Regions from separate parts of the Arthrobacter sp. E1SS-5 genome, predicted to be linked through region 1. Evidence: predicted binding sites of a transcription regulator. Region 1 holds the regulator's gene; the other holds the start of a gene.
The links. Region 1 encodes LexA, which represses DNA repair genes until DNA is damaged. Its sites were predicted from a motif close to TCGAACANNTGTTCGA; they were not measured.
Positions count from the first base shown of each region.

Region 2: a site for LexA is predicted at 4,155-4,170, ahead of ACIGJD_RS00740 (LexA family protein). Genes of this name have one in related genera too.

Region 1 is NZ_CP172703.1:1,552,753-1,560,830, forward strand. It holds gene dapF (diaminopimelate epimerase) at 1-617, shown strand, start outside; gene ACIGJD_RS07205 (class I SAM-dependent methyltransferase) at 589-1,212, opposite strand; gene hflX (GTPase HflX) at 1,643-3,223, shown strand; gene ACIGJD_RS07215 (ATP-dependent DNA helicase) at 3,216-5,276, shown strand; gene lexA (transcriptional repressor LexA) at 5,385-6,122, opposite strand; gene ACIGJD_RS07225 (LysM peptidoglycan-binding domain-containing protein) at 6,480-6,830, shown strand; gene ACIGJD_RS07230 (histidinol-phosphate transaminase) at 6,930-8,048, shown strand.
Region 2 is NZ_CP172703.1:146,118-154,195, reverse strand. It holds gene ACIGJD_RS00770 (EAL domain-containing protein) at 45-1,106, shown strand; gene ACIGJD_RS00765 (DUF6480 family protein) at 1,168-1,404, opposite strand; gene ACIGJD_RS00760 (hypothetical protein) at 1,540-1,902, shown strand; gene ACIGJD_RS00755 (glycerophosphodiester phosphodiesterase family protein) at 1,935-2,762, opposite strand; gene ACIGJD_RS00750 (hypothetical protein) at 2,826-3,074, opposite strand; gene ACIGJD_RS00745 (HAD family hydrolase) at 3,195-4,013, opposite strand; gene ACIGJD_RS00740 (LexA family protein) at 4,184-4,615, shown strand; gene ACIGJD_RS00735 (Y-family DNA polymerase) at 4,655-5,935, shown strand; gene ACIGJD_RS00730 (lmo0937 family membrane protein) at 6,018-6,164, opposite strand; gene ACIGJD_RS00725 (ABC transporter substrate-binding protein) at 6,382-7,557, shown strand; gene ACIGJD_RS00720 (matrixin family metalloprotease) at 7,980-8,078, shown strand, end outside.

The sequences.
Region 1 (8,078 bases):
TCCACTTTCTGCGCACCGAGGGCCTGATCGACCTGCCCGACGGCGGATCGCTCACCATTGGCACGCGCGGCGGCGTGAAGACCGTGGTCCGCACCGGCGACGGCTATGCGGTGGACATGGGGCCGTGGGAGTTCATTTTCCCCGGGGAGGCCAGCGCCAAGGCCATGGATTCCCTGGTCACCGCCGACGGACTGGAAGTTGCCCGGCCTGCGCTCTCCGTGAGCATGGGAAATCCGCACACGGTGGTGGCCCTCGCCGAACTTTCCGAACTGGCAGGCACGCAGCTCTTCACCGCGCCGAAGGTGGATCCCGTGCCGCCGAACGGGACCAACGTGGAGTTCGTGGTTCCCGCGGAGCCGCTGGTCCATGACGGAGTGGGCTCGGTGACCATGAGGGTGCACGAGCGCGGGGTGGGGGAGACCCAGTCCTGCGGAACGGGCGCGTGTGCTGCCGCCGTCGCCATCCGGCACTGGGCCGGAGCGGAAGCCCCGGACGCCTGGCGGGTCCACGTTCCCGGCGGAGTGGTGGGCGTGAAGTTCTTTGCCGGCCCCGGAGGCCACGAGCATGTGGAACTCAGCGGCCCCGCCGTCATTGTGGCGAGCGGGACGCTTTCGTGACCTTCAGGATCCGGAAGGACTTGGACGTTGACTCCCGGCTCACGGTGAACGAATCGTCCAGTTCCGCAGCCAGCCAGCGCTGAAGCGAATCCGAACCCAGGTTCTTCTGCACCACCAGCCATGCCGTCCCGCCGTCGGCCAGGCGCGGCAGCCAGAACTTGAGGAGGGCGTGCAGCTCATCCTTGCCGATCCTGATCGGCGGGTTGGACCAAATGGTGTCGAAGCGGACGCCCGGGTCCACCCCCTGTGGCGTGCTGGCGACGACGTTCGGCAGGCCCAGTGCCGCGGCGTTTTCGTTGGTCAGGGCTATGCAGCGTTCGTTGACGTCCACGGCGTAAACCTTGGACCCGGGGGCCAGCAGGCCCATGGTCAGCGCGATGGGGCCCCAGCCGCAGCCGATGTCCAGGAGGTTGCCCTGGGGATTCGGATCAGGAACTTCGGCCAGCAGTACGGCAGTGCCTTTGTCGATCCCGTCCGGGCTGAAAATGCCGGCGGAGGTGTGGAGCCTGCGCGGCTTGCCCGCCAGCTCAACCGTGAGTGGCTTACGGGTGAAGGGGCCGGCGGGGGACGTGCTGAAATAGTGTGCTGACTCCATAACTCGCCAGAGTAGTTCCCCTTGCAGCGTAAAGGGAAACCGCGGTTCGGCCCCTCTGCTACGCTGGAACGCATGTTCCTGATCTTCGAGTAGCCGGCACGGGCCACGCCCGTCCCGCAACCTGTCCTTTAGCGACAGTCCGTCCCGCAGCGACGCAGGCTTCTTGCCTTCCGCTTGCGCACCGGCCAGACCGTACCGTCTGCCCGGCCGCCGGACGATACCCGAACGTCAGCATCCCGCTGCACTTCCCGCCATTCTCCGGCCCTTTTACGCCTTGCCGCCGTTCCAAGGCGGCATTCCCAGCCCGGCATCGCAGCCGATGCAGACCATCAGGAGAACCATGACCGCAGGCCGTCAGCCCAGCGCGAATACTTTCCAACTTCCACCCAATCAGCACTATTCTGGAATTGCCGAATCTTCAAAGGAGACCATGACCAGCCAGCCCAACACCGGTTCCGATCCAGCCGCCCAGGACATGAGTCCGCAGGAAATCCAGGCTGTCATCGACCGGATCCTCGCCAAGGACGTACCGGCCAAGAACGTCAGCGCGTCCCGCGGTGAGGGCAGCGGCAACGGAAAAGCGGTGCTCGGCAGGGCACAGGCCATTTCCCGCCTCGACGAAGAGCATTCAACGTACGACGGCGACCAGCAGGACCTTGAGGAACGCCGGGCCCTGCGGCGCAGGGCAGGCCTTTCCACCGAACTTGAAGACGTCACCGAGGTTGAGTACCGCCAGCTGCGCCTCGAGCGTGTGGTCCTGGCCGGGCTCTGGTCCGAGGGCACGCTTGCCGATGCCGAGAACTCCCTGCGCGAGCTGGCTGCCCTTGCCGAAACCGCCGGATCGGAGGTCCTCGACGGCCTGGTGCAGCGCCGCGACAAGCCGGACCCCGGAACCTTCCTGGGCTCGGGCAAGGCACAGGAGCTCAAGGACATCGTGATGTCAACGGGCGCGGATACCGTGGTGGTGGACGCCGAACTGGCACCGTCGCAGCGGCGTGCCCTTGAAGACATCGTCAAGGTCAAGGTCATTGACCGGACCGCCCTGATCCTGGATATTTTCGCCCAGCACGCCAAGAGCCGCGAGGGCAAGGCCCAGGTGGAACTCGCGCAGCTGGAATACCTGCTTCCCCGCCTGCGCGGCTGGGGCGAGTCGATGTCCCGCCAGGCCGGTGGCCAGGTTGGTGGCGCCGCCGCCGGCATGGGTTCCCGTGGCCCCGGTGAAACCAAGATCGAACTGGACCGGCGCCGCATCCGCACCCGCATGGCCAAGCTGCGGCGCGAAATCGCCGCGATGAAGCCCGCGCGCGAGACCAAGCGGGCTAACCGCCGTCGTAATGAAGTGCCGTCCGTCGCCATCGCCGGATACACCAACGCCGGCAAGTCTTCCCTGCTTAACCGCCTCACCGACGCCGGAGTCCTCGTGGAGAACGCCCTGTTCGCCACCCTGGACCCCACCGTCCGCAAGGCGGAAACCACCGACGGCCTGGGGTACACCCTTGCCGATACCGTGGGGTTCGTCCGTTCGCTGCCAACCCAGCTGGTGGAGGCCTTCCGCTCCACCCTCGAGGAAGTGGCGGACGCGGACCTGATCCTGCACGTGGTGGACGTCTCGCACCCCGATCCGGAAGGCCAGATCGCCGCCGTCCGCAAGGTCTTCAGCGAAGTTGACGCCCGGAAGGTTCCGGAGATCATCGTGCTGAACAAGGCCGATGCCGCCGACCCCTTCGTGGTGGAGCGGCTGAAGCAGCGCGAACCGCGCCACGTGGTGGTCTCCGCCCGCACGGGCGAGGGGATCCCGGAACTGCTGAGGGTCATCAGCGAATCCATTCCCCGGCCTTCGGTCAAGATGCAGCTGCTCATCCCGTACGACCGCGGGGACCTGATCAGCAAGCTTCACGAGTCCGACGCCGAGATCCTCAGCCTGGATCACGTGGAGGCCGGCACCAGGGCTGCCGTGATGGTCCGGGAGGGCCTGGCGTCCGAACTGGAACCCTTCACCGTCAATGAGTGATTCCGCGGCGGACGAAGCCGCGCGCACGGCCGGCGAGCAGTTCGTCATCGAGCTGCTCGACCGGGCCGTCGCAGGCATGGGCGGACAAAGCCGCACTGGACAGCACGAAATGGCCCTGCAGGTGGCCCGCGCCATCGAAACGGGCAACCACCTGCTGGTCCAGGCGGGCACCGGCACCGGCAAATCGCTTGCCTACCTGGTGCCGTTGATCGCCCATGCCCTGGAAAGCAACAAGCCTGCGCTGGTCTCCACGGCCACCCTGGCCCTGCAAACCCAGATCGTGGGCAGGGACCTGCCCCGGCTCCTGAAGAACATCACGCCGGCTCTGGAACGTCCGGTCAAGGTCGCCTTGGTCAAAGGCCGTTCCAACTACGTCTGCCGCCACAAGCTCGAAGGCGGTTTCCCCTCCGAGGAGCCCTCCGAAGGGCAGCTCTTCTCGCTCGGCGAGGACACCAGCGTGCCGCACTTTGCTGCGTCCGTGGGCGGGCCCTCCTCTCAGCTCGGCAAGGAAGTGGTTCGGCTGCGCGAGTGGGCGGAGAAGACCACCACGGGGGACCGGGACGAATTGCTCCCGGGCGTGACCGACCGCGCCTGGCGGCAGGTCTCCGTAACGTCCATGGAGTGCCTGGGCGCCCAGAAATGCCCCATGGCTGCCGAGTGTTTCAGCGAACTCGCCCGGCAGGACGCTGCCGAAGCGGACGTGGTGGTCACCAACCACGCCATGCTCGCCGTCAGCGCCTTCGAGGGACTTGCCGTCCTCCCCGAATACGACGTCGTGGTGGTGGACGAAGCGCACGAACTCCAGGACCGGGTCACCGGAGCCGTGTCGGGGCAGCTGTCCGTTGCGATGGTCCACGCCGCTGCTGCCGGTGCACGGAAACACACAGCCATTACCGTTGATGCCCTCAATGCCGCCGCTGCCAACCTTGAGCTGGCTCTCGCCGGCGCATCGAACGGCCTGCTTCCCAACGGCCTGAACGATGAACAGCTTGACTGCGTGGACCAGCTGCGTGAGGCCTGCCGGGCTGCGTTGTCCGATTCCAAGGGGGACAGCAACACCACGGCCGACGGCGGCCGGCAGCTGGCCAGGGCCCGCCTCATGCTCATCCTGGAACTGTGCGAGCGTCTGGTCGCCGCCCGGGAAAACCGGGAAGTGGTGTGGTTCTCCCGCGCCAGCACCTTCGACCCCGGCCAGGGTTACTCGCAGCCGGACGAGAATGCACCGGTGCTGATCAACATCGCCCCGCTGTCCGTCGCCGGGCGGCTGCGGGAAGGGCTCTTTGCCGACCATACCGTTGTGCTGACTTCCGCCACCCTGGCCATTGGTTCGGCTTTCGAACCCGCGGCAGGAGGACTGGGCCTTCTCGGTGAGGGAGCCCCCAGCTGGACCGGCGTGGATGTTGGGTCACCCTTCGACTACCCCAAGCAGGGCATCCTCTACGTGGCCGGACACCTGCCAAAGCCCGGCCGCGGCGTGTCCCCGGAGGCGCTGGAGGAACTGGAAGCGCTGATCAAGGCGTCCGGCGGGGGAGCCCTCTGCCTGTTTTCCTCACGCCGCGCGGCCGAGGAAGCTGCCGATGCCCTCCGGCCCAAGCTGGACATGACCGTCCTCTGCCAGGGGGAATCGACCATGACTGCCCTGGTTAAGCAGTTCGCCGATGAACCGGACACCTGCCTGTTCGGAACCATGTCCCTGTGGCAGGGAGTCGACGTCCCGGGCGGCTCCTGCCGGCTGGTGGTGATTGACCGGATCCCGTTCCCGCGGCCCGACGATCCGCTGATGACGGCGCGTTCGCGCGCCGTGGCGCAGGCGGGCGGCAATGGCTTCATGTCCGTTTCAGCCACCCACGCTGCCATCCGGCTGGCCCAGGGCGCCGGGCGGCTTATCAGGTCAACAGGAGACAAGGGTGTGGTGGCCGTACTCGACTCCCGGCTGGCTACCGAGCGGTACGCCGGATTCCTGCGGGGCGCCCTGCCGCCGTTCTGGGCAACCACGGACCGCAGCAAGGCGCTGGCAGCCCTCACCAGGCTCGGCGCGGACGCGCTCCGGTAGATCCGGAAGTGCCGCAGGCCCGCGCCGGTGGAACCGGGGCGGGCCTGCGGCAGATTGGGGACCTCCGGCTGGATTTTGGGCCGGTGTGTTTTCGCCGAAGAGAATGGGCTAGAGCGAACGCAGGACCGAGACAACCTTGCCCATGATGGTGGCGTGGTCGCCCAGGATGGGTTCGTACTGCGTGTTTTGGGGAAGCAGCCAAGTGTGGCCGTCGCGCTGGCGGAAGGTCTTAACGGTAGCTTCGTCGTCGAGCAGGGCTGCAACGATGTCCCCGTTGGCTGCGTCCACCTGGCGCCGGACCACCACCCAGTCGCCGTCGCAGATGGCGGCGTCCACCATGGAGTCGCCCGCCACCCGCAGCATGAAGAGCTCGCCCTGGCCCACAAGCTGGCGGGGGAGGGGCATGACATCCTCGACCAGCTGCTCGGCCAGGATGGGACCGCCGGCAGCGATCCTGCCCACAAGCGGAACCATTGCCGTATCGAGCGCAGTGGGAAGCTCGGTCACCGAGGCGCCACCACCGGCGGGCTGGGGCGCAGGAGAGGTGCCTGCGGCCTTACCGGCACCGCCGTCCAGCGTGAGGGGCATCAGCACTTCCATGGCGCGCGGCCGCTTGGGATCGCGGCGAAGGTAACCCAGTTTTTCCAGCTGGGACAGCTGGTGCGTCACGCTGGACAGGCTTGCCAGCCCCACGGTATCGCCGATTTCGCGCATGGAGGGCGGGTACCCGTTCTCATTGACCGAGCGCTGGATGGTTTCGAGAATCTTCTTTTGCCTGGCCGTCAGGCCCTTGGCGGTCCTCTTGCTTTGCGGGGCGGTCCTGCCCCCGGCGGCTGCTGCTGCCATATTCGCCAATGCCTTTCGCTTGCCGCCGGACCTTCCGCCACAGCGCTTTTTACAGCGCCGCCGGAAGCACTCCCACTGTCATTGTCAGACCCTGCTGTTCAACTTCAGGGGTGGATGTTCTTAGGTTCAAAGCTAGGCCAGCCACATTGCTTTTTCAAACATTTGTTCTAGCGAGTCTCGACATTATTCGTTGATAGGTGCTAAAACTTAAACAAGTAAAGTTCGAACATGTGTTCTAACCAGCGCATGCCCTATTCGAAAACGTGGCCGGAGGAAGTTCCGGGCCGCGGTCTGAATGGTCGGGGCGGCCGCGGGTGGACACCCGGGCAGCACGGCAGGTCCAGGAGGGCTCAGTTCATGTCAGCTTCATCTCGTCACCAGGTTTCAGCTTCACCCGCGCCCCTGCGGCTCACCCGGCGGGGACGGATCGTCCTGATCGGCGTTCCGTTGGTACTCCTCGCGGTTCTCCTGCTGTCGCTGTCGGGGTTCTTCAACTCTCCGGCCAAGGCCTCCGACTCCGTCTCGGACCTGGCGGTGACACCCACGGTCACCGTGACGGTGCAGCCGGGCCAGTCGCTGTGGACCATCGCCGGTGCGGTTGATCCGGGCCGCGATGCCCGGGACGTGGTCGCGGATATCGTCCAGCTCAACAACCTCAGCGCCGGATCCGTCCTGCCGGGGCAGCAGCTGTTCGTCCCTACACACTGAACCCGCTGCCCATCCGCCGCCAGCGGCCGGGGCGCACGCCGAGGGCGAACAGGACCCGTCACATTTTCCGGTCGTTGCTGCGGCAACTAAACTGTTCAGGTGAACGACCAGCTAGAGCGTCTGAACCGGCTTCCCCTTCGCAGCAACCTTCGCGGGCTCACCCCTTATGGGGCGCCCCAACTGGACGTCCCCATCCTTCTGAACGTCAATGAGAACACCCATGGTGTCCCCGCCGACGTCCGCGCAGCCATCAGCGAGGCTGTCACGGAGGCCGCAGCAGGCCTGAACCGGTACCCGGACCGGGAGTTCACCGAACTTCGGAAAGCCTTGGCGGAGTACCTCGGGCATGGCCTTGACGAGACCAACGTATGGGCAGCAAACGGCTCCAATGAGGTCCTGCAGCAGATCCTCCAGGCCTTCGGCGGCCCGGGACGCACAGCCCTGGGCTTCCCGCCCACGTACTCCATGTACCCCCTGCTGGCCAGCGGGACCGACACTCAGTACATCACCGGGGAGCGTGCCGAAGGATACGACCTGAGCGCCGAGTCGGCCGCGCGGCAGGTCAAGGAACTGCAACCGAACATCGTGTTCCTCTGCTCGCCCAACAATCCCACCGGGACCGGGCTCGGCCTGGATGTCGTGGAGGCTGTCTACGAGGCCGGGGAGGACAGCCAGGCCATTGTGATCGTGGACGAGGCTTACCATGAGTTCGCGCACGACGGCACGCCCAGCGCGCTGACGCTGCTTCCCGGCCGGGAGCGGCTCATCGTGTCCCGCACCATGAGCAAGGCGTTCGCCCTGGCAGGCGCCCGTCTTGGCTACATGGCTGCCGCGCCGGAAGTCACCGACGCCCTGCGGCTGGTGCGCCTGCCGTACCACCTCTCAGCCATCACGCAGGCCACCGCGCTTGCCGCCCTCAAGCACCGCGAGGTGCTGATGGCGGATGTCCAGGACATCAAAGCCCAGCGGGACCGGATCGTGGCGGAACTGACCCGGATGGGCCTGACGCCCGCCGCCTCCGACTCCAACTACGTGTTCTTCGGCGGCCTGGAAAACCCCCACCAGGTCTGGCAGGAACTGCTGGACGCCGGTGTGCTGATCCGCGACGTCGGCATCCCCGGCCACCTTCGGGTTACCGCAGGCACTGAGGCGGAAACCACAGCCTTCCTTACCTCCCTGGAACGCATCCTTGCGGGCCGGCCCGCGCTTCCCGCCTAGACTTGTAGTGCGGCGCTGGACGCCTTGAAC
Region 2 (8,078 bases), 1.4 Mb from region 1:
ATTGGGCCATCGGGTCATTACTTCGTCAACTGGGGGCGTTGCTAATGTCGGTTCGGGTACAGGCATGGGGAATTATCGCCGCTGTCCTGGCGGATACGGATCCTGCGGGAGCCGCCGTCCGGCAGCGCTTGAGCAAAAGCCTCGACGAGAATCCCGGCGTGCCCGAGCGGGCGCTGCTGGAGTACCTGCTCGAGACCCGGCGGAGCGACGCCAATACGGTCGAGACGCTGGAAACGGCCAGGGAGATGCGCCTCACGCCGCCCGCCCTGCCACCGCAGTTCGCTGAGCAGTTGGACGCCATCCGCAGCATGTCCCGGATCAGCGCCCTGCTGGAAAACAAGATGCTGATGACCGCGTTCCAGCCCATCTACGGGCTCGAAGGAAAAACCGTGGTGGGCGCGGAGGCACTCTCCCGCTTCGTCAGCGACGATGGGGCCGCCGCCGAACTGTGGTTTGCTGAGGCAGCCGCCGTGGGCTTGGGGGCAAACCTTGAATTTTCCGCGCTCGGGTCCGCTGCTGCGGCGGCGCGCAACCTGCCGGAAAACCTTTATGTTTCGTTGAACATTTCGCCCACGTCCTGCCTGGACCCGCGGCTGCCCGAACTGTTCGACCACATCGAGCTTCCCATCGACCGGGTGGTGCTCGAATTGACCGCGGATATCCCGGAAGAGGAATACCTGCAGTTTATTTCCGCGATTAATCCGCTGCGCGAAAAGGGGCTGCGCGTCGCCGTCGACGACACCCACAGCGGTGCGGGGGCGCTCAGCCGCATGATCCATCTGCGGCCCGATTTCCTCAAGGTGGGCCGCAATGTCATCGCCGATGTGGACAAGGACGGGCTGCAGCACGCCCTCGCGTCCTGCCTGGTGGACTTCACCGACCAGATCGGCGTAACCCTGGTGGCCGAAGGCATCGAGACGGTGGGCGAGCTGAAGGCCCTCAGTGAACTTGGCATCAGCGCCGGCCAGGGCTACCTGCTGGGCCGGCCGTCCGTCCGGCCCGAGGACTGGGCCAACTGGAACACGCGCCTGGACATGGATGGCCTGGAGCGCCACCTGGCCGGCCCGGGCGAGCCGCGGAAGAGCCAGGGCAAAACAACGTCCTGAGAAGTGCCGTGGGCCAGCTGCCGGAAGACCGCAGGTCCGCCGGCAGCTGGACGCCCAGGCACTATTCGGAGTGGCCCTGGTCCCTGCTCATCTGGTCCTCCGCGGGCGGCGTCTCTCCGGGAGGCACTCCCCCGCCTGGTTCCAGGCCGGTGACATTGCCCTCTGCGGGGTCGGGGTTCGGCGATCCGCCCGACTCTTTGCTGCGCTGCTCAGCGAGGTGGGGCTGGGCGGCGCCAACATCATCCTTCCCGGGACGGTCGGGATTCGCGGGGTCATTTTCCGGATGGTAAGTGCTCATGCTGCCTTTCCTTCCTCTCCGGCTGTGGTTCGATTCCCCAGCACTGGACTAATTGTAAGCATGCTGATAATTCTGGAGGAGTAGGGCCGGTACGCCGCTGGGGTGCCGGCACGCGATGTCGGAAGGAGCAGTCACATGGGAATCGGCGACAGCATCGGCAAGGCAGCGGAAAACGCCATGGAGGACCTGGCCGGAACCTCCAAGCCGACGGAAAAGACGGATGTTCCGGACCCGGCAAACCCCAATGACGACGTTGAAGTGCACTCTTCCCTGAGCGAAGGGTCAAACGCGATGGAGGCGGAGAAGCAAAAAGCCCCCGGCCTCAAGACTGGGGCCGCCCCGGCTCCGGTGTCCAACAGCCCGCTGGGCGGGGACGTCGACGGGAACGACAGGGTCCACAGTGACATGGCGCGGAACGACCAAAAGCAGGACGGGGCGTCGGACGACGGCGGCCTGGCCGGTGATGCGACGGCGCCCACCGAAGCGGGCCGCGGCTAGTCCCTCGACAGGGTCGGTGGGCCGGGCGCGGTTCAGCCGGTGGCGCCGCCGTTCCCCGGCGCATGCCGCCACTGGCCGCGCGCCCGCAGCACGTCGCGGAGCAGGTCCGCCCGGTCCGTGACGATCCCGTCCACGCCAAGGTGCAGGAGCCGGTGCATTTCGGCCTCCTCATTAATGGTCCATACGTGCACCACCAGGCCCAGTTCATGGGCGCGCCGGATGAAGCCGGCCGTGACTACAGGTATCCGTCCATAGCGGACGGGTACCTGTAGTGCGTGCACGTCCCGGAGGACCCGGCGCATCAGTCGCCGGAACACCGGGCGTGGCAGCGCCGGGCCCAGCAGCGTGAAGAGGGCATTCGAGGCCACTCCGGCGGACGAAGCCACCGGTTGGCTGAGCAGCTTCAGCACCGCCCGCCGTCGGCGGTCCGAAAAACTGGTGACCAGCACCCGGTGGTGCACCTGGTGCCGCTCGATGGCGGCCGCAGTGCTGCGAACCGAGCTCCAGTCCTTGACGTCCAGGTTGAGGCGGGCACCGGGAAGCTCAGCGACCAATTGGTCGAAGGTGGGGATGGGCTCGCGGCCGTTAATCCGGGCCTTTGCCACCTCCGCCGCGGGCAGCTCCGCCACCCGGCCGTTGCCGTCCGTCACCCGGTCCAGGGTTTCGTCGTGGAACAGCAGCAGCACGCCGTCGGACGTTGTGTGGACGTCCGTTTCAAGGTAGCGGAAGCCGAGTTCAACGCCGGCCCGGAACGCGGCCATCGAATTTTCCAGCCCCTCGGCCGAGAAACCGCGGTGGGCCATGGCGATGGGCAGCTGCCGCCCGGCATCATCCGGGTGCTCGAAGAAGGGCAGGGTCACACTGCGAGCGTACCCGAGGCGCAAGGGCTTCAGTCAGCGCAGCCTTGCAGTCAGCCCAGCAGCTCAGTCGGTGCAGGGAAGGATGTCCACGCCGTCGCCGCAATGCAGCAGGGTGCGCCCCCGGCCGCCGTCAAGGTGGACCCAAACCGCCGTGTGGTCCGGCGTGATGGTGTCCACCACGCCGCTTGACTCAAAGCCGGGTGAAAAGAGGACCCGGACGCGGTCGCCCTGGCGCAGCTGCTTCCAGTGCGGGGCGGGTGTTGCTGCGCGGAGCGGCCCATCGGCTGCGTGCTGCTTGGTGCTTCTTGCCATTGTTACCCCCTTTGAGCCGGCGGAGGTGCCTGCTCTCCACGCTTGACGCTACGGCGGGAAGGTAAACGCCAGGTGAGCGCAAGCTGGAAAAACGGTGGCTCCAGCCGGGCGGGGTGGGTTTCAGGAAAACTGGACGCCCAGGGAAGCGAGCCGGGCCTCCAAAACCTGGGCCACGCCGTCGTCGTCAAAATGCGGCGCCTGCTGCCCTGCCGCGCGGATGGCCTCCGGGTGTCCGCTGGCCATCGCATAGCCGTGGCCGGCCCAGCGGAGCATCTCGATATCGTTGGGCATGTCTCCGAAAGCCACCACGTCGGCGGCGCCGATGCCCAGGGCGGACGCGTATTCGGCCAGGGTGACAGCCTTGTTGACGCCTGGCAGGGACAGCTCCAGCATCGCGACTCCGGGTGAGGAGTGGGTGGCAGCAGCCAGGTGCCCGACGGCGGGAGCCACCTCGGCGAGGAAGTCGTCAGGCGTGCCGTCGCGGACGATGGCGAGGAATTTCACCACGGAGTCGTCGCGGGTGAGCGTGTCCTTCAGCGGCGCGGGGGTGAATTCGGCGAGCAGCTCGCTGGATTCGTTTTCGATGAAGCCCGGTTCCAGGTGGAAGCCGGTGAGCGTCTCCGCGGCGAACAGCGCCGCCGGGCGGAGTTCCTTGATGATGCTCCGGACTTCCATGACGGTGTTGATGGCCAGGGTGCGGGCAGAGACCAGGCGGTCCGCCTCGAGATCCCACACCACCGCGCCGTTGGAGCAGATCACGCGTCCGGCGTGGCCCAGCTGTTCTTCGAGGGGGTGCAGCCACCGGGGTGGCCGGCCGGTGACGAAGACGAGTTCGACGCCGGCGTCCCGGCAGGCGTGAAAGGCGCGGACGGTGCGGGGGCTGATTTTTCCGTCGTGCCCGAGGATCGTTCCGTCGATATCGCTTGCTACCAGCCGCATCCTGCAAGTCTACGTGGGCGTTGGGCAGCAAGCGTGCGCTGGAAGGCGGCAGGGCGTCGTTTCGCTTCCGGGGATGGCTCGTCTGCGCCCAGCACCTTGCGGGACTGCCCGTTGTCAGCCTCCGGCGCTACACTGAACTTATCGAACATATTTTCGAATAAAGGTGTGTTGTGGGCGTTATTGTCGGTCCCCGCGTGATAGATGCGGGTGCCTCGTTGTTCTCGGTGCTGATCTCGCCGGTGGCGGTGGCAGCGGGCTTTCCGTCGCCCGCGCAGGACTACTTCGACGGCCGGATTGATCTAAATGCGCACCTGATTAAGGACATCACCAGTACCTTCGTGGTCCGGGTGACCGGCGACTCCATGGAGGGCGCGGGCATCAGCGACGGCGACGAACTGATCGTGAACCGTGCCCTGGAACCCAGGGACGGATCCGTGGTGATCGCAGTGCTGGACGGGGAGCTGACGGTCAAGCGCCTCCGCATCACCCGCACCGGAGTGGTGCTCCAGGCGGAGAACCCCAAGTACCAGGACATCCGCGTCCCTGCCCTGTCCGAGCTGACCATCTGGGGTGTTGCCACCCGGTGCCTGCACCATGTGTGACGCCTTTGGCCGGGAAGCCCCATGACTAGGCCTGTGATGATGCGGCAGATGCCGCAGATCGCCCACGTGGACGTCAACTGCTTCTATGCCTCCGCCGAGCGGGCGTTCGACCCCTCCTTGGAAGGGCGTCCGCTGGTAGTGCTGTCCAATAACGACGGCTGCGCTGTGACCCGTTCCCCCGAGGCGAAAGCCCTGGGCATCACCACCGGTGAACCCTGGTTCAAGCTCGCGCCGAGGGCCAAGGAGTGGGGCCTGGTGGCAAAGTCCAGCAACTACGAGCTGTATGGGGACATCAGCGCCCGTGTGATGGAGCTGCTGGGCAGGTACTCGGCCTGGCTGGAGGTTTACAGCATTGATGAGGCGTTCCTGGGCGTCAAGGGTGGACAGGAGGAACTGCTGGCCCTGGGCCGGAGGATGAAGGAGGCAGTCCGCCGGCACGTGGGCGTCCCGGTGTGCGTGGGCATCGCGCCCACCAAGACCCTGGCGAAGCTCTGCAACAAGTGGGCCAAAAACAATCCCGCTTTTGGCGGGGTCTGCCTGTGGGAGTCGGTCCCGGCTGATGTGCGCCAGGCGCTGATGGGCCGTTTGCCGGTGGATGAGGTCTGGGGCATCGCCGGGCGGCTCAGTAAGCGGTTGAACGTCTTGGGGATCTTCACGGTCATGGACCTGGTCCGGGCGGATCCCGTGATGATCCGCGACAAATTCTCCGTGGTGCTGATGCGCACCGTCCTGGAACTGCGCGGCACACCGTGCATCCCCATGGAGGAGGAACGGATTGGACGCGACCAGTTGATCTTCTCCCGGTCCTTCGCCACGCCTGTAACCACCGCCGCCGGCCTCCGCGAGGTCCTCAGCATCTACGGCCAGCAGGCGAGCGCCAGGCTCTCAAAGCACGGGTTGCAGGCGAAGGTCCTGACGGCATTCGCTGCCACTTCCCCCTTCAGGGACAACGAACAGGCCTATCCCTCTGTTTGCGTCTCACTGCCCATGCCCACGGCGGATCCGCTGCTGCTCACCAAGGCCGCGCACGCCCTGTTGCCGCAGATCCACGAAGGGCTGAAGTATGCCAAGGCGGGCCTGCTGCTCACCGACCTGCGGCCCACGGGAAACCAGCCGCCGCTGGAACCGTTCGAAAACCGGCATGAGGAGCGCGGCATCGGGCCACTGCTGGAGGACGTGAGCCGTCGCTTCGGGCGGGGTGCCATCGGGTTGGGGCATGCGGGCATCAGGTCCGGATTGGACTGGACCATGAAACGGGACATGCGCTCGCCCCGGTATACCACGCACTGGGACGAGCTCCCCTTGGTCAAAGCGGCCTGAAACGCAGTAGGTCCCGCCGCCGGCGTACTGCCAACGGCGGGACCCCGTTACTGCTGGACCTTCTGGTCCGGGCGGTTCTTGCCTAGACGCGCCGTCGGGCCGTCACGAAGTGGAAGATCAGGACGACTACTGCGACGACCAAAAGAATGTGGATAAGGCCCCCGCCGATGTTCGCGAGCAGTCCGAGAAGCCAGAGAACAGCGATGATAATGGCGATCCAAAGCAACATGAGAGTCTCCTTGACTAGTTTTTCAAAATCCCCATGCCGGGCACGTACCCACCAAAGCGGCTGATGAATCATGACCTCCCACGACGAATTTTGACCCCCCGCTACGCCGCGTTGAGATTTCGCGTCGCCCCGTGAACGCCTGCTACAGCGTTGATTGTGGGGCCGCCGGCCGCTCCGTAATCTCGTCTCAGCATCCGCCCCAGCAAAGGATTTCCCCATGGCAAGCGAGCAGGACAACAGTCCGCAGAACCAGCGCTCCACCCGCATCGTCGCGGGCCAATCCGTCAAACCCAAGCGGCCGGCAGGCCTGAAAATCGGAATCGCGGCAGCCGTCCTGGCGCTCATTGGCGGCGGTGCCGCCGTCGCCTCCTCCGTCAACAATGCGGCCCCGGCCGCAACTCAGGAGACTGCTCCGTCCGGCAATCCCGCCGCGGAGCTGAAGCTCGGCTACTTTGGCAACGTCACGCATGCGGCCGCCCTGGTGGGCGTCAGTAAAGGCTTCATCGCCGACGAACTCGGCAGCACGAGGCTCAGCACGCAGGTGTTCAATGCAGGCCCAGCAGCCATCGAGGCACTGAATGCCGGCGCGATCGACGCCACCTACATCGGGCCTAACCCGGCCATCAACTCGTTCGTCAAAAGCCAGGGCGAATCCATCAACATCATCGCCGGCGCTGCCGCGGGTGGCGCGCAGCTGGTGGTCAAGCCGGACATCAACTCCGCCGCTGACCTGAAGGGCAAGACCCTGGCGTCGCCGCAGCTTGGCGGCACGCAGGACGTGGCACTTCGCGCCTGGCTTGCGTCCCAGGAGTACAAGACGCACGTTGACGGCAGCGGCGACGTCGCGATCAACCCCACGGAGAACGCGCAGACCCTCAAGCTGTTCCAGGACGGAAAGCTCGACGGCGCGTGGTTGCCTGAGCCGTGGGCCTCACGTTTGGTGCTGACCGCCGGAGCCAAGGTGCTGGTGGACGAAAAGGACCTCTGGGACGGTTCGCTGTCCGGCAAGCCGGGTGAATTTCCCACCACCATCCTGATCGTGAACCGGAAGTTCGCCGCCGACCACCCGGACACCGTAAAGGCTCTCCTGAAGGGCCACGTGAAGTCGGTCGAGTGGCTTAACTCGGCATCCGCCGGCGAGAAGGCCACCGTCATCAACACCGCACTGAAGGAAGCCGCAGGGGCCGAGCTGAAGCCCGACGTCATCGACCGCTCGCTGAAGAACATTGTGTTCACGGTGGACCCGCTTGCCGGTACGTACCAGAAACTCCTGGCCAACGGCGTCACCGCGGGCACCACCAAGCAGGCCGACATCAACGGCATCTTTGACCTGCGGGCGCTCAACGGCGTCTCGAACGAGAAGACCTCCGCGGCGGGGCTGGGCAAGGACTAGTTGGCGCCCCCACCCCCATCGGTTGCTCCGTAGATGTCCTTTAGGGCGTCCACAACGGCATCTACGGAGCAATCGATTTCTCATGGGAGCCTTTTTGCGGAAATCCTTCGTATTTCCTGCGGTCCGGGTGGGAGGCCCGCCACTAGGCTGAGGGGGTTGCCCTGCGGCGGGCGGCCAAGGATTGGGGGACGCCGGTGCACGGTTTCGGGACAAACAGGGATTCGCTGTCGGATAAGTCAGGCGGCTTTCTCCCGCCGAACGTCCGGCGCTCCCCCAGCGGACGGATCCCCCAGTGGGCCATCGACGAGGCTCTTGGAAAGGCTGAGCCACCGGCACCTTGGCGCACTCCTGAACCTTCCCCGACTGGCCTGCGGAAGTTCGGGCACCGGCCCCGGAAGCAACAGCTCCGGCACAAGCGGTCGGTGCACTTCCGGACCGTGCTGGGGATCGCCGTCGTGGTCTGCCTGTACTTCACGCCGACGCTCTTTGACCGGGTGGTCCTTCCGGTCGCTGCACCCTAC